Regions from separate parts of the Streptomyces sp. NPDC006872 genome, predicted to be linked through region 2. Evidence: riboswitches for the same ligand, from Rfam matches in the RefSeq annotation. Region 2 holds a riboswitch; each other region holds the start of a gene.
The links. A riboswitch is a leader RNA that binds a small molecule or an ion and turns the genes downstream of it on or off. The one in region 2 is predicted to bind thiamine pyrophosphate.
Positions count from the first base shown of each region.

Region 1: linked by a shared signal. The riboswitch ahead of thiO (glycine oxidase ThiO) and the one ahead of thiC (phosphomethylpyrimidine synthase ThiC) in region 2 are both predicted to bind thiamine pyrophosphate.
Region 3: linked by a shared signal. The riboswitch ahead of ABZ725_RS35085 (thiamine ABC transporter substrate-binding protein) and the one ahead of thiC (phosphomethylpyrimidine synthase ThiC) in region 2 are both predicted to bind thiamine pyrophosphate.

Region 1 is NZ_JBEYIL010000017.1:138,755-148,225, forward strand. Features, by position in the region: gene ABZ725_RS39040 (hypothetical protein) at 1-438, opposite strand, end outside; gene metF (methylenetetrahydrofolate reductase [NAD(P)H]) at 495-1,418, opposite strand; gene thiE (thiamine phosphate synthase) at 1,532-2,179, opposite strand; gene ABZ725_RS39055 (Rv2175c family DNA-binding protein) at 2,280-2,645, opposite strand; gene ABZ725_RS39060 (FAD-dependent oxidoreductase) at 2,731-3,975, opposite strand; gene ABZ725_RS39065 (hypothetical protein) at 4,022-4,372, opposite strand; TPP riboswitch at 4,425-4,536, shown strand; gene thiO (glycine oxidase ThiO) at 4,534-5,709, shown strand; gene thiS (sulfur carrier protein ThiS) at 5,706-5,906, shown strand; gene ABZ725_RS39080 (thiazole synthase) at 5,910-6,704, shown strand; gene pknB (Stk1 family PASTA domain-containing Ser/Thr kinase) at 6,908-8,860, shown strand; gene ABZ725_RS39090 (deoxyribonuclease IV) at 8,895-9,471, shown strand, end outside.
Region 2 is NZ_JBEYIL010000003.1:198,044-207,514, forward strand. Features, by position in the region: gene ABZ725_RS09875 (metallophosphoesterase) at 1-879, shown strand, start outside; gene ABZ725_RS09880 (hypothetical protein) at 1,073-1,945, shown strand; gene ABZ725_RS09885 (VWA domain-containing protein) at 2,019-3,548, opposite strand; gene ABZ725_RS09890 (hypothetical protein) at 3,545-4,558, opposite strand; gene thiC (phosphomethylpyrimidine synthase ThiC) at 4,668-6,470, opposite strand; TPP riboswitch at 6,463-6,652, opposite strand; gene ABZ725_RS09900 (YibE/F family protein) at 7,513-8,775, shown strand; gene ABZ725_RS09905 (SsgA family sporulation/cell division regulator) at 9,087-9,471, opposite strand, start outside.
Region 3 is NZ_JBEYIL010000014.1:111,877-121,347, forward strand. Features, by position in the region: gene ABZ725_RS35080 (iron ABC transporter permease) at 1-966, opposite strand, end outside; gene ABZ725_RS35085 (thiamine ABC transporter substrate-binding protein) at 942-2,036, opposite strand; TPP riboswitch at 2,119-2,226, opposite strand; gene rlmN (23S rRNA (adenine(2503)-C(2))-methyltransferase RlmN) at 2,249-3,355, opposite strand; gene ABZ725_RS35095 (phosphatidate cytidylyltransferase) at 3,510-4,736, opposite strand; gene frr (ribosome recycling factor) at 4,736-5,293, opposite strand; gene pyrH (UMP kinase) at 5,467-6,225, opposite strand; gene tsf (translation elongation factor Ts) at 6,415-7,251, opposite strand; gene rpsB (30S ribosomal protein S2) at 7,410-8,324, opposite strand; gene ABZ725_RS35120 (M23 family metallopeptidase) at 8,656-9,210, shown strand.

The DNA of each region.
Region 1 (9,471 bases), on a different contig from region 2:
CTTGTCCTGACCGAACGCCACGTCGTCGGTGCCGTAGGGCGCTGCCGCGTCGAATCCGGCCTCGGCCGTCTGCAGGTCGGAGACCTCGAGGGTCGGGTCCTGGCGCTCGGCCTTGCCACGGCGGCGCTTGGGGAGGAAGCCGCGGGCGCCCTCCGTGTCCGCGCCCTCGCCCTCCTCCGCGTCTCCGCGCCGGAAGGCCCAGCCTTCGGCGAAGCCGCGACGGAACGACAGCGTGACGTAGGTCTGGCCGACCGCGAAGGCGATCGCGCCCAGCGCGATGACGACGACCGATGGGATCAGGACACCGAGGACGACGCCGAGGAACCCGACGAAGGCCAGCAGTCGCCAGCGCAGTCGCGCCTTGTACTGCAGCAGCACCTCGCCCAGCAGCCACAGCGCGACGATGCCGAACGCGATGTAGAGGACCGTCCAGCCCATGTACGCCCCTCTCCCAGTGGCCGCTACGCAGTGTGTCGTATGTGAGTGCGACCGGTCTATGCCTGCGGCGGGTGGTGCAGACCCAGGTTCTCGTAGATTTCCAGCGTCGCCGTGGAGTTGTTGAGCGTGATGAAGTGCAGTCCGGGCACTCCCTCGGCCAGCAGCCGTGCGCAGAACTCCGTGGCGAAGTCGATGCCAATGGAGCGTACAGCGGCCGGATCGTCTTTGGCTGTGAGGATCCGCTCTTTCAGAGCGGCCGGGAAGTGGGCGTTGCTGAGCCTGGGCAGGCTTTCCAACATCTTCACACTCGTCACCGGCAGGACCTCGGGGATGACCGGAGTCACACAACCCGCTGCCTCGACCCGGTCGCGCAGGCGCAGATAGGACTCGGGCTCGAAGAACATCTGCGTGATGGCGTAGTCGGCGCCGGCCCGGCACTTGTCGACGAAGTGCGCGACGTCCGCGTCCCAGTCGTCGGAGCGCGGGTGCATCTCGGGGAAGGCGGCGACGCCCACGCAGAAGTCGCCCGACTCCTTGATGAGCCGGACGAGTTCGGCGGCGTACGTCAGGCCCTGCGGGTGCGGCACCCATGCGCCCATGGGGTCGCCGGGCGGGTCGCCGCGCACCGCGAGCATGTTGCGGATCCCGGCGTCGGCGTACTGGCCGATGATGTTGCGGAGTTCGGCGATGGAGTGGTCCACGGCGGTGAGGTGCGCGACCGGCGTCAGGGTGGTGTCGACGACGATCTGCTGGGTCTCCTTGACCGTGGTCGCCCGGGTGGAGCCGCCGGCGCCGTACGTCACCGACACGAAGTCGGGTGCGACCGCCTCGACCCTGCGCAGCGCGTTCCACAGGCTTCGCTCACCCTTGGGCGTCTTCGGCGCGTAGAACTCGAACGAGTACGTCTTCTTGCCGGTCGCCAGGATGTCGCGCACGGTGCGCGCGCGGTCCGTCCTGGTGGATGCGGTTCCTAGGGCCATACCCGCAGGTTAGCCAGGGGCTGGCGGTCCCCCAACCGAATGCCGGAAATTTGCCCGAATTGTCGACTTGTTGTCCACCCCTTGGACGCGCGGCCGGGGCCGGCCCGGCCGGGCTACGCCTCGCTCAGCCGCTTCGCGAACTCCGCCGCCGCGGCGCCGGGATCGTCCGCCTCCGTGATCGCCCGGACGACGACGACCCGGCGGGCGCCCGCCGCCAGCACCTCGTCGAGGTTGCCGAGGTCGATGCCGCCGATCGCGAACCAGGGGCGGTCGGCGCCGAGGGCGGCCGTGTGCCGCACCAGGTCGAGGCCGGGCGCATGCCGGCCGGGCTTGGTGGGGGTGGGCCAGCACGGTCCGGTGCAGAAGTAGTCCACGCCCTCCTGGCCGGCGGCGGCCTCCGCCTCCGCCGCGGCGTGCGTGGAGCGGCCTATGAGGACGTCGGCGCCGAGGATCGCGCGGGCCGCGGGGACCGGCAGGTCGCCCTGGCCCAGATGGAGGACGTCGGCCCCGACGGCGTGGGCGACGTCCGCGCGGTCGTTGACCGCGAGCAGCTTGCCGTGCCGGGCGCAGGCGTCGGCGAACACCCTGAGATGCTCCAGTTCCGCCGCCGCCTCCATGCCCTTGTCCCGCAGTTGGACGATGTCGACGCCGCCCGCGAGGACCGCGTCCAGGAACTCCGGGAGGTCGCCCTGGCGGGTGCGGGCGTCCGTGCAGAGGTACAGTCGGGCGTCGCCGAGCCGGGCGCGGGCGGTGTCAGGCATACGAAAGTCCCCCCAGGGTGGTGGTGTACGAGGGCCGGCGGCCCCCGTACACCGGGTCATTCGGTTCGAATCCGCAGGTCGGACGCCAGGCGTCGCCGGGTCAGACGGCGAGCGCCTGGGCGCGGCGCTTCACCTCCGTGCCGCGGTTCTCACTCAGGGCCTGCGCCGGGGTGCCGGGGAGGGTCGGGTCGGAGGTGAAGAGCCACTCCAGGATCTCTTCGTCCGTGAAGCCGTCGTCCCGCAGCAGGGTCAGGGTCCCGGACAGGCCCTTCACCACCTTGTCCCCGTCGATGAAAGCGGCGGGGACGTGCAGTGCGCGGTTCTCGCCACGGCGTACGGCGATGAGCTGGCCGTCCCTGACCAGCTGCCGGACGCGCGTCACCTCGACATCGAGCATTTCTGCGATGTCGGGCAGGGTGAGCCAGGCGGGGACGAGAACATCGGTCTTTGCGTCAATCTCGGTCACGGGAACAAGCCTGCCATCTGCCACCGACAGTCGGAAGTCGGGCCGGTCCGACCGGGGGCGTTCGGGCCAGGGCGGACCGGGGCGTTCAGGCCGGGGCCGTCGCCGTCTTCAGCGGTCTGGCCGGGTCGGCGAGGAGCAGCGGGTCCATGGGCGTGCCCGCCTCGATCAGCCGCCTGCCCTGGGCCAGGTCGCGCGGGCGCCCCACGGCCAGCAGGGCGACCAGACGGTCCTCGCGCAGCCAGCAGACCGTCCAGGCCGGTCCGGACGGGTCGCCGCGCCACAGGGTGCGGTCGGCGTCGGCGTGGTGCCCGGCGTACTGGACGAAACGGCCGAACTGCTCGGACCAGAAGTACGGGACGGGGTCGTAGACGGCCAAGGGCTCGTCGGTGCTCGCGCCGACGATGTTCGCCGCGACCGTGCGCGGCCCCTGGAGGGCGTTGTCCCAGTGGTGGACGAGAAGGCGCTCGCCGTACCTTCCCGAAGGGAAGGAGGCGCAGTCGCCGACCGCGTACACGTCCGGCACGGAGGTGCGCAGACTTGCGTCGGCCACGACCTCGCGGTGCGCGCCCAGCTCGACGCCGGAGCCGGCCAGCCAGGCGGTGGCGGGGCGGGCGCCGATGCCGACCACGACGGCGCCGGCGGGCAGCCGCGAGCCGTCGTCGAGGACGACCGCGCCGGGCTCGACGCGCGCCACGCGCGCGTGGGTGCGCAGAACGGCGCCGCTGTCGGCGTACCAGTCGGCCATCGGGGCGGCGACCTCGGCGGGCAGGGCCCCGGCCAGCGGCCGGTCGGCGGCCTCGACGACGGTGACCGCGCAGCCGGCCTCGCGCGCGGCCGTGGCGAACTCCGCGCCGATCCAGCCGGCGCCGACGACCACGACGTCGTGCTGTCGGGCGAGCACGGGCCGTAGCCGTTCGGCGTCGTCCAGGGTGCGCAGCAGGTGCACCCCGGGCACGCCCTCGGCGCCGGGCAGCCGGATCGGCTGGGCGCCGGTGGCGAGCACGAGGACGTCGTACGGGACCGGGCCGCGCTCGGCGTCCAGCTCGTGGTCGGCGGGGCGCAGGCCGAGGACCTCGCGGCCGAGCTCCAGTTCGATGCCGAGGCCCTCGAAGTCGACGTCGAAGGCGGAGCCCTCGGACGTGCCGAGCAGGACGGCCTTGGACAGCGGGGGCCGGTCGTAGGGCTGGTGGGGTTCCGCTCCGACGAGTTTCACCGTGCCGTCGAAGCCCTGGTCGCGCAGGGCGACCGCGGTCTGCACGCCGGCCATGCCCGCGCCGACGACGACCACGCGCCGCGCCGTGGGCCTGCCTTCCTGGGTCTGCTCGCTCACCTGATCACCATAGTCGGATCACCCTAGCCAGCTGACGCCCCGTCAGTCAGCCGTCCTGCGCTGTGACCTGCTCCACGACGCTCGTGCCGCTGCCCTCCTGCGACTCCCACTCCCAGGTCTCGTCGAGGCGCACCCGGCCGTCGGGCAGCTCCACGACGGTCGACGCGCAGTGACCCGAGGACGTCGTCCCGTCGTACTTGAGCTGTACGTAGCGGAAGTCGAGCCGGTCTCCCTCCCGAGTACCCACCAAATGCCCCCGTACGACGTCGCCGCCCGCGTACTCGGCCCAGATCACGCCGTCCTTCTCGTGGTACGTGAAGCGGGTGCGGGTGCCGACCTGCCCGGGGGCCTGGTCGGCGACCGGGGCGAGGACCAGGCCGTCGAGTGACCGTGCCATGGGCGCAGGCTCCCTTACTGAGGTGTGCGGGGTCGGGCTAGGGTGGCCAACGTAGAGCACTCGCGGGAGCCCGGACGCACCGGGCTGAGAGGGAGGCTGGCGGCCTCCGACCGTACGAACCTGATCCGGGTCATGCCGGCGAAGGGAGGGGCTGGACGCCCATGTCGTCTCCACTGTCACCGTCGTCTCCACGTACGTCGGACGTCCTCGTCATCGGGGGCGGGATCATCGGGCTTGTCACGGCCTGGCGGGCCGCGCAGCGCGGCTTCGCCACGGCGGTGGTGGACCCGGAGCCGGGCGGCGGGGCCGCCCGGGTGGCCGCCGGAATGCTGGCCGCCGTCACCGAACTGCACCACGGCGAGCAGACCCTGCTCGGCCTCAACCTCGCCTCGGCCCGCCGCTATCCGGACTTCGTGGCCGAGCTGAGCGAGCTGACCGGACACGACCTCGGCTACCGGCGCTGCGGCACGCTCGCGGTCGCGCTGGACGCCGACGACCGTGCCCACCTGCGTGAACTGCACGCCCTGCAGCGGCAGTCGGGGCTGGAGTCGGAGTGGCTGTCCGGGCGGGAGTGCCGGCGCCTGGAGCCGCTGCTCGCGCCCGGCGTACGCGGCGGGCTGCGGGTGGACGGCGATCACCAGATCGATCCGCGGCGGCTGGCCGGGGCGCTGCTGGCCGGGTGCGAGCGGGCGGGCGTGGTCTTCCACCGCGCCTGGGCCGAGCGGCTGTCCGTCGTGGACGGGCGGGCCGTGGGGATCGTCGCACGGGACGGTACGACGCTGGGGGCGGGGCAGGTGGTGCTCGCCGGGGGCAGCCTGAGCGGGCGGCTCAGCGGGGTTCCGAAGGACGTCCTGCCTCCCGTACGGCCCGTGAAGGGGCAGGTGCTGCGGCTGACCGTGCCGCGGCCGTACGCGCCGTTCCTGAGCCGGACCGTGCGGGCCGTGGTGCGCGGCAGCCAGGTCTACCTGGTGCCGCGGGAGAACGGCGAGCTGGTCGTGGGCGCGACCAGCGAGGAGCTGGGCTGGGACACGACGGTGACGGCGGGCGGCGTGTACGAGCTGCTGCGCGACGCCCATGAGCTGGTCCCGGGGATCACCGAGCTGCCGCTCACGGAGACCCGCGCGGGGCTGCGGCCCGGGTCCCCGGACAACGCGCCGCTGCTCGGGCCGACGGAGCTGGAGGGGCTGCTGCTGGCCACCGGGCACTATCGCAACGGCGTGCTGCTGACGCCGGTGACCGGTGACGCGATGGCGCATGCCCTGGCCACCGGGGAGCTCCCGGACGAGGCCCGTCCCTTCACGCCCAGGCGTTTCGCGCTCCAGGAGCAGCCCGCATGAACATCTCGGTCAACGGAGAGCGCCGGGAGTTCGCTCCCGGCACGGCTCTCGACAGCGTCGTACGCGCGCTGACCCCGGCCCCCTCGGGAGTGGCCGCCGCCCTGAACGAAACCGTCGTCCCGCGCGCGCAGTGGCCGTCGACGTCCCTCTCCGAGGGGGACCGTGTCGAGGTCCTCACCGCCGTCCAAGGAGGCTGAACCATGGCCGACGATCCCTTCGTCCTCGCAGGCACGTCCTTCTCGTCCCGGCTGATCATGGGCACGGGGGGTGCGCCCAGCCTGGAGGTGCTGGAGCGGGCGCTGGTGGCGTCCGGGACCGAGCTGACGACGGTCGCGATGCGCCGCGTCGACCCTTCGGTGCGGGGTTCCGTGCTGTCGGTGCTGGAGCGGCTGGGCATCCGGGTGCTGCCGAACACGGCGGGGTGTTTCACCGCCGGGGAGGCCGTGCTGACGGCTCGGCTGGCACGGGAGGCGCTGGGGACGTCCCTGGTCAAGCTGGAGGTCATCGCCGACGAGCGGACGCTGCTGCCGGATCCGATCGAGTTGCTGGACGCGGCGGAGACGCTGGTGGACGACGGGTTCACGGTGCTGCCGTACACGAACGACGATCCGGTGCTGGCCCGGAAGCTGGAGGACGTGGGGTGCGCCGCGGTGATGCCGCTGGGTTCGCCGATCGGCTCCGGCCTGGGCATCCGCAACCCGCACAACTTTCAGCTGATCGTGGAGCACGCGCGGGTGCCGGTGATTCTCGACGCGGGGGCCGGTACGGCTTCGGATGTGGCGTTGGCGATGGAGTTGGGGTGTGCGGGGGTGATGCTGGCGTCGGCGGTGACGCGGTCCCCGGACCCTGAGCGGATGGCGTCCGCCATGCGGGCCGGGGTCGAGGCGGGCAGGTCGGCCCGCCTCGCCGGGCGGATCCCCCGCCGCTACTTCGCGGAGGCGTCCTCTCCTGCGGAGGGCCTCGCGGCGCTGGACCCCGAGCGACCTGCCTTCTGACCGCCGGTCCACCTCCGAAAAACATCGCCCACCCACGCACCACCCGTTGCAGTCGGCCCAGAAGTGGGCCTCGCCCGTGGGGGCCGTGCACCGTTGGCGGCCAACCCGCCGGTCCACCACTCGCGTCACAGGTCGGCTGCAGTCGGGGGTCGATCGTGGTGGAGGTGGGGGTGGTGTCAGTGGCTGCTCGTAGACTCGCCTGCGTGGACACGACCCTTCAGGACCCTCTGGTCGGGCAGGTGCTCGACGGCCGCTATCGCGTCGAGGCGCGGATCGCGGTCGGCGGGATGGCCACGGTCTACCGGGCCGTGGACACCCGCCTCGACCGCGTGCTCGCGCTCAAGGTGATGCACCCGGCGCTCGCCGCCGACGGGGCGTTCGTCGATCGGTTCATCCGGGAGGCGAAGTCCGTGGCCCGCCTCGCCCACCCGAATGTCGTCCAGGTGTTCGATCAGGGTGCCGACGCGTCGTACGTCTATCTCGCCATGGAGTACATCGCCGGGTGCACCCTGCGTGACGTGCTGCGTGAGCGCGGGGCGCTGCAGCCGCGGGCCGCGCTCGACATCCTGGAGCCGGTGCTCGCCGCGCTGGGAGCCGCGCACCGCGCCGGGTTCGTGCACCGGGACATGAAGCCCGAGAACGTGTTGATAGGGGATGACGGGCGGGTCAAGGTCGCCGACTTCGGGCTCGTACGGTCCGTGGACACCGTGACCAGCACCACCGGGGCCGTGCTCGGCACCGTCGCCTATCTCGCTCCCGAGCAGATCGAGCAGCCCGGCGCCGCCGATCCCCGGGTCGACGTGTACGCGTGCGGGGTCGTGCTCTACGAGATGCTCACCGGTGAGAAGCCGCACGACGGCGACTCCCCCGCGATCGTGCTCTACAAGCACCTCCACGAGGACGTTCCGCCGCCGTCGGCCGCCGTCCCCGGTCTGCCGTTCGAGCTGGACGAGCTGGTGGCCACCGCCACCGCCCGCACCCCCGGAGTCCGGCCGCACGACGCCGTCGCGCTGCTCGGGCAGGTGCGGGAGGCGCGCGCCCCGCTCAGCGAGGCGCAGCTGGACGCGCTGCCGCCGCAGGCCGTCTCCGCCGGGCACGACATCGCCGAGGACCGCACCAGCGTCATCCCGCGCTCGCTGACCGTGCCGCGCCCGCTGCCCGTCAACGAGGACGACCCCCTCGACCCGGCGCACGGCGACGGCTCGGTCGACCGGACCTCCCGGTTCCAGAGCCCGCCGCCGCTGCCGCCGCGGCGGCGCGCCGTGCGCCCGCCCCGGCGCGGGGTGCTCGCGCTCATCACCGTCGTCCTGCTGGTGTTCGGCGTGGGCGCGGGCGTCTGGTACATCAACTCCGGCCAGTTCACCAAGGTCCCCGCGGTGCTGACGCAGAAGGAGGCGGACGCCAGGAAGCGGCTGGAGGCGGCCGGGCTCGAGGTCGGCAAGGTCCAGCACCGGTACAGCGACACCGCGAAGCGCGGCACTGTCATGGAGACGGACCCCGAGCCGGGCGCCAGGATCCGCAAGAACGACTCGGTGACGCTCACCGTCTCCGACGGCCCCGAGATCGTGAAGGTGCCTGATGTGACGGGCTCCCGGCTGGACAAGGCCGAGGAGCTGCTGAAGACGGACGGCCTGGAGCCGGGCCTGGTCACCAAGGCGTTCAGCGACGACGTCATCAAGGGCTTCGTGATCAGCACCGACCCCAAGGCGGGCACCCAGCGGCGCGCGGGCACCGCGGTCGCGATCACTGTCAGCAAGGGCAGCCCGATCGACGTCCCGGACGTCACCGGGGAGACCCTGGCCGACGCCAGGGCGGAGCTGCAGGAGGCCGGCCTGAAGGTGAAGGTCGCCGCCGCTGCGGTGAACTCCGAGTTCGACAAGGGTCAGGTCGCGGCGCAGACCCCGGAGGCCGACAGCGAGGCCACCGACGGCGACACGGTGACGCTGACGCTGTCCAAGGGGCCGGTGCTGGTCGAGGTCCCGGACGTGGTCGGTGCGAGCGTCGACGACGCCACCTCGCTCCTGGAGCAGTCCGGGTTCGAGGTCAAGGAGGACCGTGGGCTGCTCGGGCTCTTCGGCGACAGCGTCAAGAAGCAGTCCGTGGAGGCCGGCGAGATGGCGCCCAAGGGGTCGACGATCACCATCACCATCCGGTGACCGGCGGGGCGGCCGGGCATGACACCCTGACCGGGTGAGTCCTCGATCCCCCTTCCCCTCCCGCAACCCCGTCGGCGGTCATGTCCCCGTGGCCGGCGGACTGCACGACGTGGGCATGTCGTACGCGCATGACCTCAAGGCCGAGACGGTCCAGGTGTTCGTCGCCAACCCGCGCGGCTGGGCGACGCCCGTCGGCAACCCGCGGCAGGACGAGGCGTTCCGCGAGGCGTGCGCGGCGGAGTCGGTCCCGGCGTATGTGCATGCGCCCTACCTGATCAACTTCGGCTCGCACACCGAGGCGACGGCCGAGAAGTCGGTGGAGTCGATGCGGCACTCGCTGCGCCGTGGGCGGGAGATCGGCGCGCTGGGCGTGGTCGTCCACACCGGGAGCGCGACGGGCGGGCGGGACCGGTCGGTGGCGCTGAAGCAGGTGCGCGAGTATCTGTTGCCGCTGCTGGACGAGCTGACCCACGACGACGACCCGTTCCTGCTGCTGGAGTCGACGGCCGGGCAGGGCGCCTCGCTCTGCTCCCGGACCTGGGACTTCGGACCGTACTTCGAGGCGCTGGACGCCCATCCCAAGCTCGGCGTCTGCCTCGACACCTGTCATA
Region 2 (9,471 bases):
CTTCAGGTGGCCGTGGATCCGGCGGCCGTCCAGGCTCCGCTGCCCTCGACCGGCCCGGGCCCGCTGTTCGTCGTCGGCGACGTGCACGGATACCTCGACGAACTGATGGCCGCACTGCAGGAGAAGGGCCTGATCGACGCCGCCGGCAACTGGTCCGCGGGAACCGCCCGGCTGTGGTTCCTCGGCGACTTCACCGACCGCGGACCGGACGGCATCGGCGTCATCGACCTCGTCATGCGGCTGTCCGCCGAGGCCGCCGCGGCCGGCGGATACTGCAAGGCACTCATGGGCAACCACGAACTGCTGCTGCTCGGCGCCAAGCGCTTCGGCGACACCCCCGTCAACTCCGGCGCGGGCACCGCCACCTTCCAGGCGGCCTGGCTGCTCAACGGCGGCCAGAAGTACGACATGGACCGCCTCCAGGACCACCACCTGCAGTGGATGGCCCGCCTCGACGCCGTCGAGGAGGTCGACGGCCATCTGCTCGTCCACTCCGACACCACCGCCTACCTCGACTACGGCGACTCGATCGAGGCGGTCAACGACACCGTCCGCGAGACGATCACGCGCAACGACGCGGATGAGGTGTGGGACCTGTTCCGCAAGTTCACCAAGCGCTTCTCCTTCCGGGATGAAGGTGGAGCCGACGCCGTCCGTTCCCTGCTCGATACGTACGGCGGTACCCGAATCGTTCACGGCCACAGCCCGATTCCCTACCTGTTGGGCGAAGTCGGCTCGGATTCGGAGGAAGGCGAGGACAGCGGCGGTCCGCATGTCGAGGGACCGCACGTCTACGCCGAAGGACTGGCCATCGCGATGGACGGTGGCGTGACGATGGCCGGAAAACTGCTGGTCCAGCAACTGCCCCTGGATATCTGACCGTTTCCGGGGCATGCTGTGCCCCCCATTCGCCTCGCTGGTGACGCCGCAGGCCAGGGGCCAATTTCGGCAAACCCCCTGTCACCCCATGCCGTCGCCGCTCTACCATCGGTCTATCCGTAGCAGGCTCCCCTCCGTTTCTGCCCGACGGCTCGTTGGCATGCGAGCCCCAAGCCCTACGGAGCATCGGGGGATGCACATGAACAGCGTTCCGCAGCACCTGCACAGCGAGGACCGCCAGGAATACGAGCGGATCCTCGACGAGGCGCTGCGCTCCGCACCACACCACCCGGAACTGGCCGCTGTCGGACAGCGGCTCAACCCCGAACAACTGCGCACCATGGCGCTCAACGCCTCCGCACTCATCACCGTGGCCGCGGCGGCCGAGTACCAGCACTACGTGAAGGTCCGCGAGGAACTGCGCCATCCGGCGCCGTCCACCCCGTCGTCCACGTCCGAGACCGGCTCCGCCGAGCCGAACGCGGCGATGGGGCTCGCCACCACCATGGGGGAGGCGGCCCAGGCCGCCGAGGCCGCCGGGGCGGGCGCCGTCGCCGCCGTCCTCACCCCCGTTCTCGCCGGGACCGCCGCGGTGATCTTCCTGCTCGTCGGTTACATCCTCAGCGTGCTCGACCCCGAGCAGGCGTTCGCCCGGACCATGCTCACGGCCGGCTGGACGTTCGGGGCCGTGGCCGTGGCCGCGATCCTCGTCGCCACCGTCGCGCTGCTGCTCACCGCCCTGCGCAACCGGCCCTCCCTGGAGGCCGAACCGTACGGCGAACTGAGCGAGGAGGTCGCCCTGGCCAGGGAAGCCTGGCGAGAGGCCCTCCTGGAACGCGGCATCCTGCCGTTTCTCCGGGAGGCCCTGGCCAGTCCGGGCACGGCGACCGCCCTGCACACCGACCCGCCCCCGCCGGCTCCGACCGGCCGTCTGCCGAAGATCGGCTACGACCGCCCGGGCTTCAGCAGCCCCGACGACGGCCGCTCGGCCGGCCCGCGGCCGAGCTTCAGCAGTCCGGACTACACCAGCCCGGACTTCGGCGGCCCGGACCACCAGCCGGAATAGGCACTCGGCTTGCGCCCCCGCCGACCCCGCCGAGGGGAGCGCAAGCCGTACGCCGGGCGGCCCCTGGTGGCCGTCAGAGAATGCCTGCGCGGCCCGCTGCCGTGATCCAGCTGGGGAACTCGGACAGCAGCCGGTCGTAGAGCTCCTGGTCCGGGACGGTACTGATGTCGTCCACTGCGAAGAAGCCCACGTTGTCGACCCGGCGCCCGGGCAGCGTGTCGAACCGCTCGAGGACCCCGTAGTTGGACCGGCCGAGCCCCACGAACTGCCAGAAGATCGGCTCCTCCACCGCCGCCCGCAACTCCCGCTCGATCGCCGCGTCTCGGTAGACCCCTCCGTCGGAGAAGAACAGCACCAAGGTCGGGGCGGTCGCCGGATTCTCCCGCACATACGATCTGACCTGGGCGATCGCCTTCTGTTCCTCGTTCTGGATGCCGACCGCGCGCATGTCGACCTGCCCCGGCTCCATCCCCTTGCGGGGCTTCCTGTTGCGCCGGAACAGACTGATCTCGCCCACGCGCACATGCAGCCGCAGCCACTCGGGGAGTTCGCCCAGGCGAAGGTCGGGAAGCCGAGCTGACTCACTGGCGAACGTCCAGGCCTGCATCTCCCCGTCGTCGTCGAGTTGTGCCGCCACCGCCGCCATCCGCTCCACGACGTCCGCCACCACGCCCCGGGAGTACAGGAACGCCATGGAACCGGAGGCGTCCAGGACGAGCACGACCCGCGCGGTGATCCCCGCCGCTCCGCGCTTGCTCAGGCTGACGGCCACCTGCTCCTTGCGCAGCGACAGCCGCTTGCGCATGTCGACGGGCAGCCGCTCCTCCCCCTTGGTCAGCCGAGGACCTGGAGGTGGGGTCATCGCCCCTGAGTCCGGACGAGTGGGTCTCGGCGGAACCGGCGGAACCGGAGCCGAGCCCGGCCGGCTCGACGGGGCCGGCGGGTTCTGCGGCGTCGGCGGGCTCAGCGACGTCTGCGGGTTCTGTGGTGTCGGCGGGTTCTGTGGGCGTAGCCGGTTCTGCGGAGTCGACGGTTGCTGCGGACTCGGCGGAGCAGATGCCTCCGCATGATCCTCATCGACCGTGATCCCGAAGTCGGTGGCCACTCCCGCGAGTCCGGAGGCGTACCCCTGACCGACCGCCCGGAACTTCCAGCGCCCCTCGCGCAGGTACAGCTCGCCGCCGATGAACGCCGTCTCCGTGTCGGCCTGCATCTCGAAGCGTGCCACCTCGGACCGCCCGCCCGTGCCGAACAGCCGCAGCGTCAGACCGGTCACCTGCCCGAACGTGCCGCCGTCGGCCGACGCACACAGCACCACCCGCGTGATGGCGGCCTCCAGCGAGCGGAGGTCCACATGGACCGCGTCGGTCATGACGCCGGCGTCCCGCCGCTTGCCGACGTGTCTCACGGCGCCGGACGCATGAAGCGGCTGGTTGTAGAAGACGAAGTCCCCGTCGTCACGAACCCGCCCGTCGCTCGTCAACAGCAGCGCCGAGACGTCGATGTCCGGCCCACCGACCCCCTCGGCCCAGCTGAGTTCCACCCGGACGTCCGGTGCGTCGACCGGCAGATTGGCGCCCTTGCTCATGGATCGCGCTGTCATGGAGGCAAGTCTGCCGAGCCGACGGCCGACGGCAACCGAACGAGCACGATGTTCTCGTCCTGAGCGACCGCCAAGTGCGTGCCGTCCGGATGCAGCGCCGCGACCGGTGTCGGTATGTGGGTGACGCCGTACGCCCCCTCACGTCGGGGAACCGCCACCTCGGGCCATTCCTCCAGCACTTCCCCGGTCCTGACGTCGATCAGCCGGGGGTGTCCGTTCAACGAGACGACTCGACCGCCTCCCGCGATCAGCGTGCCGACCTCGAAGTCGACCGAGCTCCGGTGCACCCAGGCACGATCGGACAGTGACCACACACCGATCCGACGAGGTCCGAGCGCGGGAACCTCCTCGTCGTCGAGGAACTCCTCTCCGGTCGCCACCGCCAGGCGGTCGTCGTCGAGCCAGCACGCCGACACCACCTCGGCATCGATCCCCGGGTCCATCGGCAGCACCCCGTATCCGTCCAGCACGGCCGGGTCGGTCAGCGCGGCCTCCAGATCGAACACCTCTACGATTCCGTACGGGTGCCACACCCAGCCCGCAACCAGTAGATGTCTGCCGTCCCCGCTCACCGACAGACGGGAGTGGAACACGTCCTTCGCCTCGCGGGCTCCGGTCGTGAGCCGCTGTCCGGACGCCGCCTCCTCGACCTGGAGCACGTTGTACTCCTCCGGGCAGTGGACCAGGACCTCCCGGCCGTCCGGCAGAACCGCCAGCGCCACGGGGTAGTCGAAGTCCTCGTCGTGGTAGGAGCTGCGAGTCAGCTCACGGACGGGACTTGTTCCGTCGAGCAAGAGGGCTCTGGCACCGCGTTCGGTATGGACGACGCTGTAGCGGCCGGAGGGCGAGACGACGCATCTGTCGAACTGATCGAACCCCGAACCGCGATCGGCAGCCGTACGGCGCTCCGCACCGGCGCGGTTCCAGGCCCGGCCGCCCACGACATCGACCAGGTCACCGCCCTGCCAGACCAATGATCGGACCGGCTTCGTCGTCTTCAGATACTCCAAGGTCCATTCCCCCGTCACAGCCGCCTCTCATGGCGCTGCCTCCGGCCAGGCATTGAGCCCGGCGCCTGCCAGGCATCGAGCCTGATCGGGCAGCGCCAATCCAGGGGCGTCAGTCGGCCAGCGGCAGGTACACCCTGCTTCCGCTCGCCGCGAACTCCTTCGACTTCTCCAGCATCCCCTCGGCGATCTCCTCGGCCGAGGCCCCGTCGGCGACCCCTCCACCGAACCGCTCGTTGATGCTCTGACTGATCTTCATCGAACAGAACTTCGGCCCGCACATCGAGCAGAAGTGCGCCGTCTTCGCCGGCTCCGCCGGAAGTGTCTCGTCGTGGAACTCCCGTGCCGTGTCCGGGTCGAGGGCGAGGTTGAACTGGTCTTCCCAGCGGAACTCGAAGCGGGCGTCGGACAGCGCGTCATCCCATTCCTGCGCACCGGGGTGCCCCTTGGCGAGGTCGGCTGCGTGGGCGGCGATCTTGTAGGTGATGACGCCCGTCTTGACGTCGTCACGGTTGGGCAGGCCCAGGTGTTCCTTGGGCGTGACATAGCAGAGCATGGCCGTGCCCCACCAGGCGATCATCGCGGCACCGATGCCGGAAGTGATGTGGTCGTACGCCGGCGCGACGTCCGTCGTCAGCGGGCCGAGCGTATAGAACGGAGCTTCATCACAGATCTCCTGCTGAAGGTCGATGTTCTCCTTGATCTTGTGCATCGGGACATGGCCCGGGCCTTCGATCATCGTCTGAACATTGAAACGCTTCGCGATCCGGTTGAGTTCCCCGAGCGTCCTCAACTCCGCGAACTGCGCCTCGTCGTTGGCGTCCGCGATGGAACCCGGCCGCAGCCCGTCGCCCAGCGAGTACGTGACGTCGTAGGCGGCGAGGATCTCGCAGAGCTCCTCGAAGTTCTCGTAGAGGAACGACTCCTGGTGGTGCGCGAGGCACCAGGCCGCCATGATCGAGCCGCCACGCGACACGATGCCGGTCTTCCGGTTGGCGGTGAGCGGGACGTACGGCAGACGGACACCGGCATGGACCGTCATGTAGTCCACGCCCTGCTCGGCCTGCTCGATGACCGTGTCCTTGTAGATCTCCCAGGTCAGTTCCTCGGCGCGGCCGTCGACCTTCTCCAGCGCCTGGTACAGCGGCACCGTGCCGATGGGGACGGGGGAGTTGCGCAGGACCCACTCGCGGGTCGTGTGGATATTGCGGCCGGTGGACAGGTCCATGACCGTGTCGGCGCCCCAACGGGTCGCCCAGGTCATCTTCTCGACCTCCTCCTCGATGGAGGACGTCACCGCCGAGTTGCCGATGTTGGCGTTGACCTTCACCAGGAAGCGCTTGCCGATGATCATCGGCTCGATCTCCGGGTGGTTGACGTTGGCCGGCAACACCGCGCGGCCCGCCGCGATCTCCTCGCGGACCACCTCAGGAGAAACGTTCTCCCGGATGGCCACGAACTCCATCTCGGGTGTGATCTCCCCCCGGCGCGCATACGCGAGCTGAGTGACCGCCTTGCCGTCCCGGCCACGGCGCGGGAGCCGCGGCCGCCCCGGGAAGACCGCGTCGAGATTGCGCAGACCGCCGCGCGGCGAGGTGTGCTTGATGCCGTCGTCCTCGGGGCGGACGGGACGGCCCGCGTACTCCTCGGTGTCACCACGGGCGATGATCCAGTTGTCGCGCAGCGGCAGCAGCCCCCTGCGGACGTCGGTGTCGACGAGCGGATCGGTGTACGGACCAGAGGTGTCGTACAGCGTGACCGACTGCCCGTTGGTGAGATGCACCTGTCGGACCGGCACCCGTAGATCGGGGCGAGTGCCCTCGACGTATCCCTTGTGCCAGCCGATGGACTTCCCGGCCTCTTGGGACGTTTCATCCCGAACGGAGGCAGGCGTGCGTGCGTCCTTGTTGGTCATGAGACCTACTCCCTACGCCGGCATTACCCGGTAACAGGTTCGGCGGTCGACGCAGCGGCTACCGCCTGCCGACGTTTCATGTGAAACATCACTCGACTCAAGAGACGTTCCACGTGAAACATCGCGAAGACGGAGGTCAGCGCCCTCTCAGCCCGGTGCTCCGAGCTCCCGCGTGTGCAAAGGTGCCTCCACGCTAGCGTCAATTCGGGCGCGGTGAACAGAGGGCCCCTGTCGTTCTTGCGATGATCGGTCGGTGACCACGACACACCAGCCCCCGTACCCACCGCCCGAGCCGCCCCGTCGGCCCGGTGCCGGAAACGGCCCGAGCAGCGGCCCCGGTAACGGCAACGGCTCTGGAGGCGGCCCCGGTGAGGACCACGCTTTCAACGGTGGTCACGCTCCCGGCCACAACCACGGGCATGGCCTCGATCAGGGGCCGGGATACGCCGGTGGACTGGGTGGGCTGAGTGGGCTGGACGGACGGCCGCGCGGCGGCGCTCCCAGAGGTCAAGGGCCGGGACAGGGCCGAGGGCCAGACTCTGGCGGAGGGCCCGGTCAGAGGCCGCCCGCCAACGGGCACGGAAACGGCTACGAATACGGCAACGGCAACGGCAACGGCAACGGCAACGGGCGCAGCCAAGGGCATGGGTACGGCCCTGGCCCCGGCGACGAATACGGCCGTGACCACGAGCACGGTCATGGGCGGAACCCCGACCGCGGTCCTGGCAGCGGGCATGGCCGCGGGCATGGTGACGGTCTTCGGAGCGACCCGGGCGAAGGCCACGGCAGCGGCCACGGCGGCGGACACGACCATGGCCGCGGCGAAGGCAACGGAAACGGGCCGGGTTCCGGCGGCGGACACGGTCATGGCCCCGGTTCCGGCGGGGGGCACGGCTCGGGCCCGGGCGACGGGCACGGGCCGGGTTCCGGCGGGGGCCAGGGGCATTCCCACGGTCACAGCCACAGTCACGGCCCGGCCGCCCCTGTCTCCCAGCACCTGCGCAAGGTCATCGCGGCCATCCTCATCCCGTTCGGTGCGGCGGTGCTGGTCGGGCTCGTCGTGCTGTGGCCAGGCGGTGCTCCGGCGCATGAACGCACCGGAGTCGGCTTCGACCGGCAGACCCAGCAGGCCACGGTCACCAAGGTCGTGAAGGTGAGCTGCGCGTCGGTGAACGCCTCGGGCGACACCCCGACCGGCGACACCTCGACGGCCGAGGGCTCGTCCGCGCAGCAGCAGGCGAGCGGCTCCTGCAAGAGAGCCACGATCCGCGTGGACACCGGCAACGACAAGGGCCGTACGTTCACGGAGATCGTCCAGCCGGACCAGTCACGGCAGTTGGAGCAGGGCGAGAAGGTCGTGGTCGCCTACGAGCCGTCCGCGCCGAAGGACCTGCAGTACTCGGTGACCGACGTGAACCGGCGCATCCCCATGGGGGTGCTGGCCATCATCTTCGCGGTCGCCGTCGTGGTCGTCGGGCGGCTTCGGGGCGTCATGGCGCTGGTCGCGCTGGCCATCAGCTTCCTGGTGCTGAACTTCTTCGTGCTGCCCGCGATCCTGCAGGGCTCGAACCCGCTGGTCGTGGCGGTCGTGGGGGCGAGCGCGATAATGCTGATCGCGCTCTATCTGTGTCACGGCCTCTCGGCCCGCACATCCGTCGCGGTGCTCGGCACACTCATCTCACTGCTGCTCATCGGCGTCCTCGGTTCAGTGTTCATCGACTGGGCGGCGCTCACCGGCAACACGGACGACAACACCGGCCTGATCCACGGCCTGTACCCGTCGATCGACATGAGCGGTCTGCTGCTCGCCGGCATCATCATCGGTTCGCTCGGTGTCCTCGACGACGTGACGGTCACCCAGACCTCCGCTGTCTGGGAACTGCACGAGGCCAACCCGTCGATGGGCTGGCGCGGGCTGTACCGGGCCGGCATCCGCATCGGCCGGGACCACATCGCGTCCGTGGTCAACACGCTCGTCCTCGCCTACGCGGGTGCCGCGCTGCCGCTGTTGCTGCTCTTCTCGATCGCGCAGAGCAGCGTGGGCGGGGTCGCCAACAGTGAGTTGGTCGCCGAGGAGATCGTGCGCACCCTGGTGGGGTCGATCGGCCTGGTCGCCTCCGTGCCCGTCACGACGGCCCTGGCTGCCCTGGTGGTCGCCGCCGACCGGCCGGGGCCGGGAACGGCGTCCGTGCCGGCCCAGGAGACGACTCCGGTGCCTCCGACGGCTCCGGCCGCTGCTGTGGCAACGACGACGACTGGTCCTGCCCAGGGCCGGGGCGGCCGCGGCAGACGACGCAAGCGTTAGGGCGAGAGGGCGAGAGGGCGGGAGAGCGAGAGAGAGAGGGCGGGCGCGCGGGAGAGTGCCCGAGAGCCGGTTGCTCGGGCGCGCGGCCGGCTCTTCGTCAGGTCCCCGGCAGGGTCCGCCGGGGGGAGCACCCGATCAAGGGCCAAAGGGCACCCCGGCAGGACCGGAAAGAGCCCCCAGGAAGCCCGAGACGCCCCGAGACGGCCTGAGAAGGCCCCTTCGACCGAACACGGCCGCATCACCACAGGAGAAGCGTTCCTGCATGGCTTCACCAGTGGCGAAGCGTTCTGCCACCACTCGCCGCCGTCCCGTCAGCCGGCGCTCTGCTCCTCGGCGAGGATCCGGTCCAGTGCCTCGTCCAGATGCGCGTCGAAGTCGGCGAGTGCACCCTCCTGGCCCAGCGGGACCAGCTTGTCGGTGCGGTCGAGGAAGGCCACGAGCGGCGCCGCCGAGGAGCGGAACAGAGCCTGGTCGCCGCCGACCTGAAGCCGGATCAGGACCTCTCCCAGCACGTCGGGATCGACGGGCGAGACACGGACGTCACCCTCGCCGCACGGCCTGCCCACCCCGTCGATGAGCAGCTCGCGCCCGAAGGCCCAGGTCACCGGGGCATCGCCGGGCAGGTGGAAGGTGAGCCGCACGGCATAGGGATCGCACGACTCGTACCCGAGCTCCACCGGGATGCGGAACGAGAGC
Region 3 (9,471 bases), on a different contig from region 2:
GAGCGGGAGCACGAGCAGCACGGCGATGCTCGCGAGCACCCCCGCCAGCAGCGACCACTGCCCGGCCCCGCGCGGCCGCCGCGCCGTCCCGGCCGCGTCCACCAGCCGCAGCGCGCTCTCCCGCCGTCGCACGGCCCGGGCGTGCACGGCGAGGACCGCGCCGACGGCCGCGAACTGGACGATCGTGAGGACGGCGGCCGTGGACAGGTCGAAGATCTCGGAGGTCTGCCGGTAGATCTCCACCTCAAGGGTCGAGAAGGTCGGGCCGCCGAGGATCTGCACCACACCGAAGGAGGTGAAGGTGAAGAGGAAGACCATCAGCGCGGCTGCCGCGACGGCGGGCCCGAGGGCGGGCAGGGTCACCGTGCGCCAGGCGCGCAGCCGGGACGCGCCCAGCATCCGCGCCGCCTCCTCCTGCCCGGGGTCGAGCTGCGCCCACAGCCCGCCCACGGTCCGTACGACGACCGCGTAGTTGAAGAAGACGTGCGCGAGCAGGATCGCCCACACGGTGGTGTCCAGCCGTACGCCCCACAGCTCGTCGAGCAGCCCGCCGCGCCCGACGAGCGCCAGGAACGCCGTGCCGACGACGACCGTCGGCAGCACGAACGGGACGGTGACCACGGCGCGCAGCACCTGCTTGCCCGGGAAGTCCAGACGGGCGAACACATACGCGCCCGGCAGCGCGACCAGCAGCGTGAGCACGGTGGAGGCGAGCGCCTGCCAGGTGGTGAACCACAGCACATGCCGGACGTCGGACTGGGCGAGCACGTCCCACAGCCGCCCGAACCGCCAGATCCCCTCGACGTGGAGCCCCCGGGCCACGATCGCGGCGACCGGGTAGGCGAAGAACACCGCGAAGAACGCGACGGGCAGGGCCATGAGCCCGAGCCGGGCCGCCGCGCTCCCCTTGGCGCCGCTGCCCTTCCTGCGGGCTGCTTCGGCTACTTCAGTACGAGCGAGGTCCATGACTTGACCCAGTCGTCGCGGTGTTCGGCGATCTTCGCCGGGGCGAGGGTCTCGGGGTCCTTCGCCTGCGGCCCGTACTGCGTGAACTCCGCCGGAACCTGCGCGCCCGTCCGCACCGGGTAGACGAACATGTTGAGCGGCATGTCCTCCTGGAACTCCTTGCCGATCAGGAAGTCGATCAGCGCCTTGCCGCCCTTGCTGTTGTGCGCGTTGCTCAGCAGCCCCGCGAACTCGACCTGCCGGAAGCAGGTGCCGGCCGCGACCCCGGTCGGGGCGGTGGTCGGCTTGGGGTCGCCGTAGATCACCTCGGCGGGCGGCGAGGAGGCGTACGAGACGACGAGCGGCCGGTCGGCCCCCGCCTTCTTGCCGCCGGCGGACCCGGAGAACTCCTCGTTGTAGGCCTGCTCCCAGCCGTCGACGACCTTGACGCCGTTGGCCTTGAGCTTCGTCCAGTACCCCTCCCAGCCTCCGTCCCCGTACTTCGCGGCCGTGCCGAGCAGGAAGCCGAGTCCGGGCGAGGAAGTGGACGCGTTCTCGGTGACGAGGAGGTTCTTGTAGGCGGGCTTGATCAGGTCGTCGAAGGAGGCCGGCGGGGTCAGCTTGTGCTCGGTGAAGTACGCCTTGTCGTAGTTGACGCAGATGTCGCCGAAGTCGATCGGCGTGACCCGGTGCTTCTCGGCGTCCAGCTGGAACGCGCCGCCGACCTGGTCCAGCCCCTTCGCCTCGTACGGCTGGAACAGCCCGTTGTCGAGCGCGCGTGAGAGCAGGGTGTTGTCGACGCCGAAGAAGACGTCGCCCTGCGGGTTGTCCTTGGTGAGGACGGCCTTGTTGACGGCCTGCCCGGCGTCGCCGTCCTTGAGGACCTTGACCCGGTAGCCGGAGGTCTTCTCGAAGTCGGCGAGCACGCTCTTGGACACGGCCCATGAGTCATGGCTGACGAGGGTGACGGTCTTGGACTGCGCCGACACTCCCTCGCCGCCGTCGCCGTCCGTGGGTCCGCATGCGGACAGCGTGGACAGCGCGACCAGGCCGAGCCCGACGGCCACGGCCATGAAGGTCTTGTTGTGCACTGGTTTTCCTCCTGGGGTTGGCCAGGAAGAGACGCGGCCCTGCCCGGGTGTCCGCGCGGGACATCCGGGCAGGGCGCAACAGCTCGAGTGATGACCGAACTTCCTACCCAGAATGACCTGGGCGAGGTTCAGAGGGTCTGCGGCCTGGATGCCGCACTCTCAGCGCTGTGGCGCTCCCCTGTCGGAATATGAAGATGTGTTTGGCTTAAAGACTACCGCTCGGTGGCCGCGAGCTGACCGCAGGCCCCGTCGATCTCCTGACCACGGGTGTCCCGGACGGTGACGGGCACCCCGTGCGAGGCGATCGCCTCGACGAACGCCTTCTCGTCCTCGGGCCGCGAGGCCGTCCACTTCGAGCCCGGCGTCGGGTTGAGCGGGATGAGGTTGACGTGCACCGGCTTGCCGCGGAGCAGCCGTCCGAGCCGGTCACCACGCCAGGCCTGGTCGTTGATGTCCCGGATCAGCGCGTACTCGATGGACAGCCGGCGCCCGGACCGCTCGGTGTACTCGAACCCGGCGTCCAGCACCTCGCGCACCTTCCACCGCGTGTTCACGGGGACCAGGGTGTCGCGCAGTTCGTCGTCGGGCGCGTGCAGGGAGATCGCGAGCCGGCACTTGAAGCCCTCGTCGGAGAACCGGTGGATGGCCGGCACGAGCCCGACCGTCGACACGGTGATGCCCCGCTGCGAGAGCCCGAGCCCGTCGGGGGCCGGGTCGGTGAGCGCACGGATCGAGCCGACGACCCGCTTGTAGTTGGCGAGGGGCTCGCCCATGCCCATGAACACGATGTTGGACAGCCGGGCCGGACCGCCCGGGACCTCGCCGTCCCGCAGCGCCCGCATGCCGTCCACGATCTGATGGACGATCTCGGCGGTGGACAGGTTCCGGTCCAGCCCCGCCTGCCCGGTCGCGCAGAACGGGCAGTTCATCCCGCATCCGGCCTGCGAGCTGATGCACATCGTCACCCGGTCCGGGTAGCGCATCAGCACCGACTCCACGAGGGTGCCGTCGAACAGCCGCCACAGGGTCTTACGGGTGGTCCCCTGGTCCGTCGACAGATGCCGGACGACCGACATCAGGTCCGGCAGCAGCGCCTCGCGCAGCTTCTCGCGCGAACCGGCGGGGATGTCGGTCCACTCCGCCGGGTCGTGCGCGTAGCGCGCGAAGTAGTGCTGGGACAGCTGCTTGGCACGGAACGGCTTCTCACCGATCTCCGCCACGACCTCCTTCCGCTCGGCGGGCGAGAGGTCGGCAAGGTGCCGCGGCGGCTTCTGGGCTCCGCGGGGGGCGACGAAAGTGAGTTCTCCGGGCTTAGGCATAGCCGTACCAGTGTCGCAGATCGAATCGTGTGACCGGTGCGGCGCTCATCACCCCGGCAAGCGCCTCGGGGGATCTCCAGGCGATCGCGACGCGACGGGCCCCCGCCCCGGAGACCGGGGCGGGGGCCCGTACGAGCCGTTCTGCGCGGGTGGGTCAGCCGGAGCCCACGAACAGCACGAACAACGCCCATACGACAGGAGCCGTGGGCAGCAGCGAGTCCAGCCGGTCCATGATGCCGCCGTGGCCCGGGAGGAGCGTGCCCATGTCCTTGATGCCCAGGTCCCGCTTGATCATGGACTCGCCCAGGTCGCCGAGCGTGGCGCTGGCCGCGACGGCGAAGCCGAGCACCAGGCCCTGCCACCAGGTGCCGTCGTCGATCAGGAACTGCATCAACAGCGCGCCCGCGAGCATCGCGAACGACACCGCGCCGAGCAGGCCCTCGCGGGTCTTGCCGGGGCTGATGCGCGGAGCCAGCTTGGTCCTGCCGAAACGCCAGCCGACGGCGTACGCGCCCGTGTCGCTGACGACCGTCAGCAGCAGGAACGTCATGACGCGGAACGCTCCGTCGTCGGAGGCCAGCATCAGGGCGACGAACGTGGCCAGGAACGGCACGTAGAAGGCCGCGAAGACGCCGGCGGTGACGTCCTTCAGATAGCCCTCGGGCGGTTCCGTCATCCGCCAGACCAGCACCGCGAGCGCGGTGAGGGCCATGGCGACCCAGGCGCCCTCGGCACCCCGGACGTAACCGGCGACGACCATCGCGGCGCCGCCGACCGCGAGCGGCACGAGCGGCGCCTTGATGCCCTTGCGCTCCTGCAGCCTGCTGGTCAGCTCCCACAGACCGACGACGACGGCGACCGCGACCACACCGACGAACACGGCCTTGACGACGAGCAGCGACGCGAGGATCACCGCACCGAGTCCGACCGCGACCCCTATGGCCGCGCCCAGGTCTCGGCCCGCGCTCTTCTTCTGCGGTGCGGGCGCAGGCTGAGGGGCGTCGGGCATGGGCTCCGGATTCTGCGGCACCGCCGCGTGGGGCCGTGCCGACGGGGTGTCGTCGCCGCGGGCGGCGTCGCCGTAGGGCTCGCTGCCGTAAGGCGTGCCGCCGTAAGGCGGGTTGCCGTAGGACGCGGTGCCGTAGGGCTCGTCTCGGAACAAGGGGCCGCCCGGCCGAGCGGCCCCCCGGTCGTCATCCTGGTTTCCGCCGTGCGCGGGTACGTCGGGGACGATGGGCATGGGGCGAGTCTGCTGCGCCTCAGGCGCATCGTACGCGGGACCCGCCGGGGCGGCCCCCTGGACAGGACCCTGGGCGGCGGGCCCCCAGTACCCGGCCCGTGACCCGGCTTGTGGCGGTGAGCCCCAGGAAGAGTCGTTCATCAGACCTCGAGAAGCTCCGCTTCCTTGTGCTTCAGGAGCTCGTCCACCTGGGCGACGTACTTGTGCGTCGCGTCGTCGAGCTCCTTCTCCGCACGGCGGCCCTCGTCCTCGCCGACCTCGCCGTCCTTGACGAGCTTGTCGATCCCGTCCTTGGCCTTGCGACGGACCGCGCGGATGGACACCTTGGCGTCCTCGCCCTTGCTCTTGGCGACCTTGATGTAGTCGCGGCGGCGCTCCTCGGTGAGCTCGGGGAACACCACCCGGATGATGTTGCCGTCGTTGCTGGGGTTGACGCCGAGGTCGGAGTCACGGATGGCCTGCTCGATGTTGCGCAGGGCCGTCTTGTCGAACGGGGTGACTACCGCCATGCGCGGCTCCGGCACGGAGAACGAAGCCAGCTGGTTGATCGGCGTCGGCGCGCCGTAGTAGTCGGCCACGATCTTGTTGAACATCGCCGGGTGCGCACGGCCGGTGCGGATCGCGGCGAAGTCCTCCTTGGCGACCACGACGGCCTTCTCCATCTTCTCCTCGGCCTCGAGGAGGGTCTCTTCGATCACCACTTGCTCCTGCGTGTCTTGAGTAGGCCCGGCTGCGGTTCCTTGCGGGGGCGGCGGCCGGCTGCGTCGCGTCTTCTTCCTGCACGGTTCCCGACCGGCAGGACATTGTCCATCCTTCGGCCGGGGTCCGTCGCCCGGTCAGGTTCTGTCGTACGAGACCGGGGTTGTACCGGTCAGGCCCGGCTGCCTTGCTCACCCACAAGCGTGCCGATCTTCTCACCCTTGACGGCGCGAGCGATATTGCCCTCCGCCAGAAGCTCGAAGACGAGGATCGGAAGCTTGTTGTCACGGCACAGTGTGACGGCGGTGGCGTCGGCGACCTTCAGCTCGCGCGTGATGACCTCGCCATAGCCGAGGGCGTCGAACTTGACGGCCTCCGGGTTGGTCTTCGGGTCGGAGTCGTAGACGCCGTCCACGCCGTTCTTGCCCATCAGCAGCGCCTCGGCGTCGATCTCCAGGGCGCGCTGCGCGGCGGTGGTGTCGGTCGAGAAGTAGGGCATGCCCATACCGGCGCCGAAGATGACCACCCGACCCTTCTCCAGGTGCCGCACGGCCCGCAGCGGGATGTACGGCTCCGCGACCTGGCCCATGGTGATGGCCGTCTGGACGCGGCTGTCGATGCCTTCCTTCTCCAGGAAGTCCTGGAGGGCGAGGCAGTTCATGACCGTGCCCAGCATGCCCATGTAGTCCGAGCGGGCCCGGTCCATGCCGCGCACCTGGAGTTCGGCGCCGCGGAAGAAGTTGCCGCCGCCGATGACGACGGCGATCTCCGCGCCGTCCCGGACGACGGCCGCGATCTCCCGGGCGATCTTGTGCACCACGTTGGGGTCCACGCCCAGGCCCCCGCCACCGGAGAATGCCTCACCGGACAGCTTCAGCAGAAACCGGCCGCGTACCTTGCCGTCGTCGCTCTTCTGGGGCTTGGTGGTCATGGGAGATCCCGCCTCTTTCACGTGGTGCACATACGAAGAAGGCCACTGCCGGTGGGGTGTCGTCCGCAACCCATGCTCGGCAATGGCCTCCTCGTCAGATCTGCTGTCGTCCGTCACGCGTGCGCGTGACGGCGTACCGGACGACTGCACCCGACCCTATCGGGCCGACGCGTCGATCGCGGTACGGACTCAGATGCCGACCTTGATGCGCGTGAAGCGCTTCAGGGCGACACCGGCCTCGTCCAGGACCTTCTGGACGGACTTCTTGTTGTCCAGCGCGTACGGCTGGCCGAGCAGCGTGGCGTCCTTGAAGAAGCCGTTGAGGCGACCCTCGACGATCTTCGGCAGGGCGGCCTCGGGCTTGCCCTCGGCGCGGGTGGTCTCCTCGGCGACGCGGCGCTCGGACTCGACGACCTCGGCCGGCACGTCCTCCTTGGAGAGGTACTTCGGCGCGAAGGCGGCGATGTGCTGGGCGATGCCCTTGGCGACGTCGGCGTTCGGCTTGTCCAGCTCGACGAGGACACCGATCTGCGGGGGCAGGTCGGGCATCGTGCGGTGCATGTACGCGAACACGAAGCCGTCGGCGAACACCGCGAAGCGGTCCAGCACGATCTTCTCGCCGAGGTTGGCGTTGGCCTCGTCCACGAACGCCTGGACGGTCTTGCCGGCCTCGATCTCGGAGGCGAGCAGCGTCTCGAGGTCGGCCGGGGAGGTCTTGGCGACGTGCTCGGCGATCGCGCCCGCGGCGGCCTGGAACTTCTCGCCCTTGGCGACGAAGTCCGTCTCGCACTTCAGCTCGACGAGGACGCCGGAGGAGTTGTCGTCGGCGATGATCGAGACCACGGCGCCGTTCTCGGCGGAGCGGCCCTCGCGCTTGGCGACGCCCTTCTGGCCCTTGATCCGGAGCGCCTCGACGGCCTTCTCGACGTTGCCCTCGGCCTCGTCCAGCGCCTTCTTGCAGTCCATCATGCCGGCGCCGGTGAGCTCACGGAGCTTCTTGACGTCAGCGGCGGTGTAGTTCGCCATGATCTGTGAATCTCTCTCGGAGTTCGAAGTCTCGAAGATCTACGAAGATCTGGGGCGGTGGGTGAACGGCGGGCGGCGCAGTCAAGACGCCGCCCGCCGTCACTCTCGTCCCTGGGGCCGTACGGACGGCTCAGCCACCGTACGGCCTACGGCCTGACTCAGGCCTGCTCGCCCTCGGCGGCCGGAGCGGCCTCGGCAGCGGGGGCCTCTTCGGCGGCGGGCGCCTCTTCGGCGACCGGAGCCTCAGCGGCGGGAGCCTCGGCAGCGGCCTCGGCGGGCTTCTCGGCCTCGTCGGCCTTCTTCTCGCCCTCGAGCAGGTCGCGCTCCCACTCGGCCAGCGGCTCGCTGACGGCCTTCTCGCCCTTGTCGCCGGTGGCGACGCCGGAGCGGGAGATGAGGCCCTCGGCGACCGCGTCGGCGATCACACGGGTGAGCAGGGTGACGGAGCGGATCGCGTCGTCGTTGCCCGGGATCTTGTAGTCGACCTCGTCGGGGTCGCAGTTGGTGTCGAGGATGGCGACGACCGGGATGTTGAGCTTCCGGGCCTCGCCGACCGCGATGTGCTCCTTCTTGGTGTCCACGATCCAGACGGCGCTGGGCACCTTGGACATCTCGCGGATACCACCGAGGGTCTTCTCGAGCTTGGCCTTCTCACGCGAGAGGACCAGGAGCTCCTTCTTGGTCAGACCCGAAGCGGCGACGTCCTCGAAGTCGATGAGCTCGAGCTCCTTGAGGCGCTGCAGACGCTTGTAGACGGTCGAGAAGTTGGTGAGCATGCCGCCCAGCCAGCGCTGGTTGACGTAGGGCATGCCGACGCGGGTCGCCTGCTCGGCGATCGCTTCCTGCGCCTGCTTCTTCGTGCCGACGAACATGACCGTGCCGCCGTGGGCGACGGTCTCCTTGACGAACTCGTAGGCGCGGTCGATGTACGACAGCGACTGGAGCAGGTCGATGATGTAGATGCCGTTGCGCTCGGTGAAGATGAAGCGCTTCATCTTCGGGTTCCAGCGACGGGTCTGGTGACCGAAGTGGACGCCGCTTTCCAGCAGCTCCCGCATCGTGACGACGGCCATGGCCGTTCTCCTTGGGTTTCTCGGTTGTGCCGCGGGAACCGGACGGCTCCCGCGCCTGACGCCCGCGATGCGCCGAGCCACTGAGGACCGAGGGGCGCTGATACCGGGAGACCGACCGTGGCCGGCACCCGATACCGGGGCGTGCGAAGTCGACCCGGTGACCCGGATCGCCAGAAGAAGTGTACGGGACCCGCGGGCCGACGGGTGACGCCGCTGTCCACAACCGGCGAGTGGTCCACAGGTCGGGGCCGTGATCGCTCGGATGCGGAACGGTTTTCCCATGCATATGAACGCGAAGCGATGCCTCGGCGGCCTGGCGCTGCTCCTGTCGATGACGCTCCTGCCGATGACGCTCCTGGTCCTGGCGTCCGTGGCGTGGGCGGACCCGCAGGCCCCGCCGCGAGCCCCCGCGCCCCCTTCACCCGCGGTCCCGCAGATCGGCCGGGCCTGGCCGGTGGGCACGCGACCGGTGGTGCTGCGCGGCTGGGAGCCGCCGGCGACGCCGTACGCCCGCGGTCACCGTGGCGTCGATCTGGCGGCCCCGCCGGGCGCGCCGGTACGGACGGTCGCGGCCGGCCGTGTGTCCTTCGCGGGCCGGGTGGCGGGGCGGGGCGTCGTCTCGGTCGAACTGACGGCGACGGGCGAACCACCCCTGCGCACGACGTACGAACCGGTGCGGGCATCGGTGCGGAAGGGTGACGAGGTGGCCCCGGGCCAGGCGGTCGGCACGGTGGAGCCGACGGGCTCCCACTGCACCCGGACCTGTGTGCACTGGGGCCTGCTGAGCGGCAGGACCTACCTGGACCCCTTGTCGCTGCTCCCCCCATGGCTACACCACACCGGCCCACCCCGACTCCTACCGGTACTGGGCGTACCCCTGCCATGACCGACCGCCCGCGTCACGGCGGCGGTAGGGGCGGGGCGGTCGGCCCGGCGGGGCGGGCCAGTCGGGCGGCCGGGCCGGGCGGGCGGCGGTTGGGCGGGCGGCCGGCCGGTACGGGCGGGCCGGGCAGTCGGGCGCCGGGCCGGTCGAGGCGGGCGGGCGGGCCGGGCGGGCCGCCGGGCCTGGCGGGCGGGCGGGGCCGGCGGTCGGGGCGAGCGGGCCCGCCGGACCGGTCGGGCAGTCGGGCACTCGGGCGCCGGACCG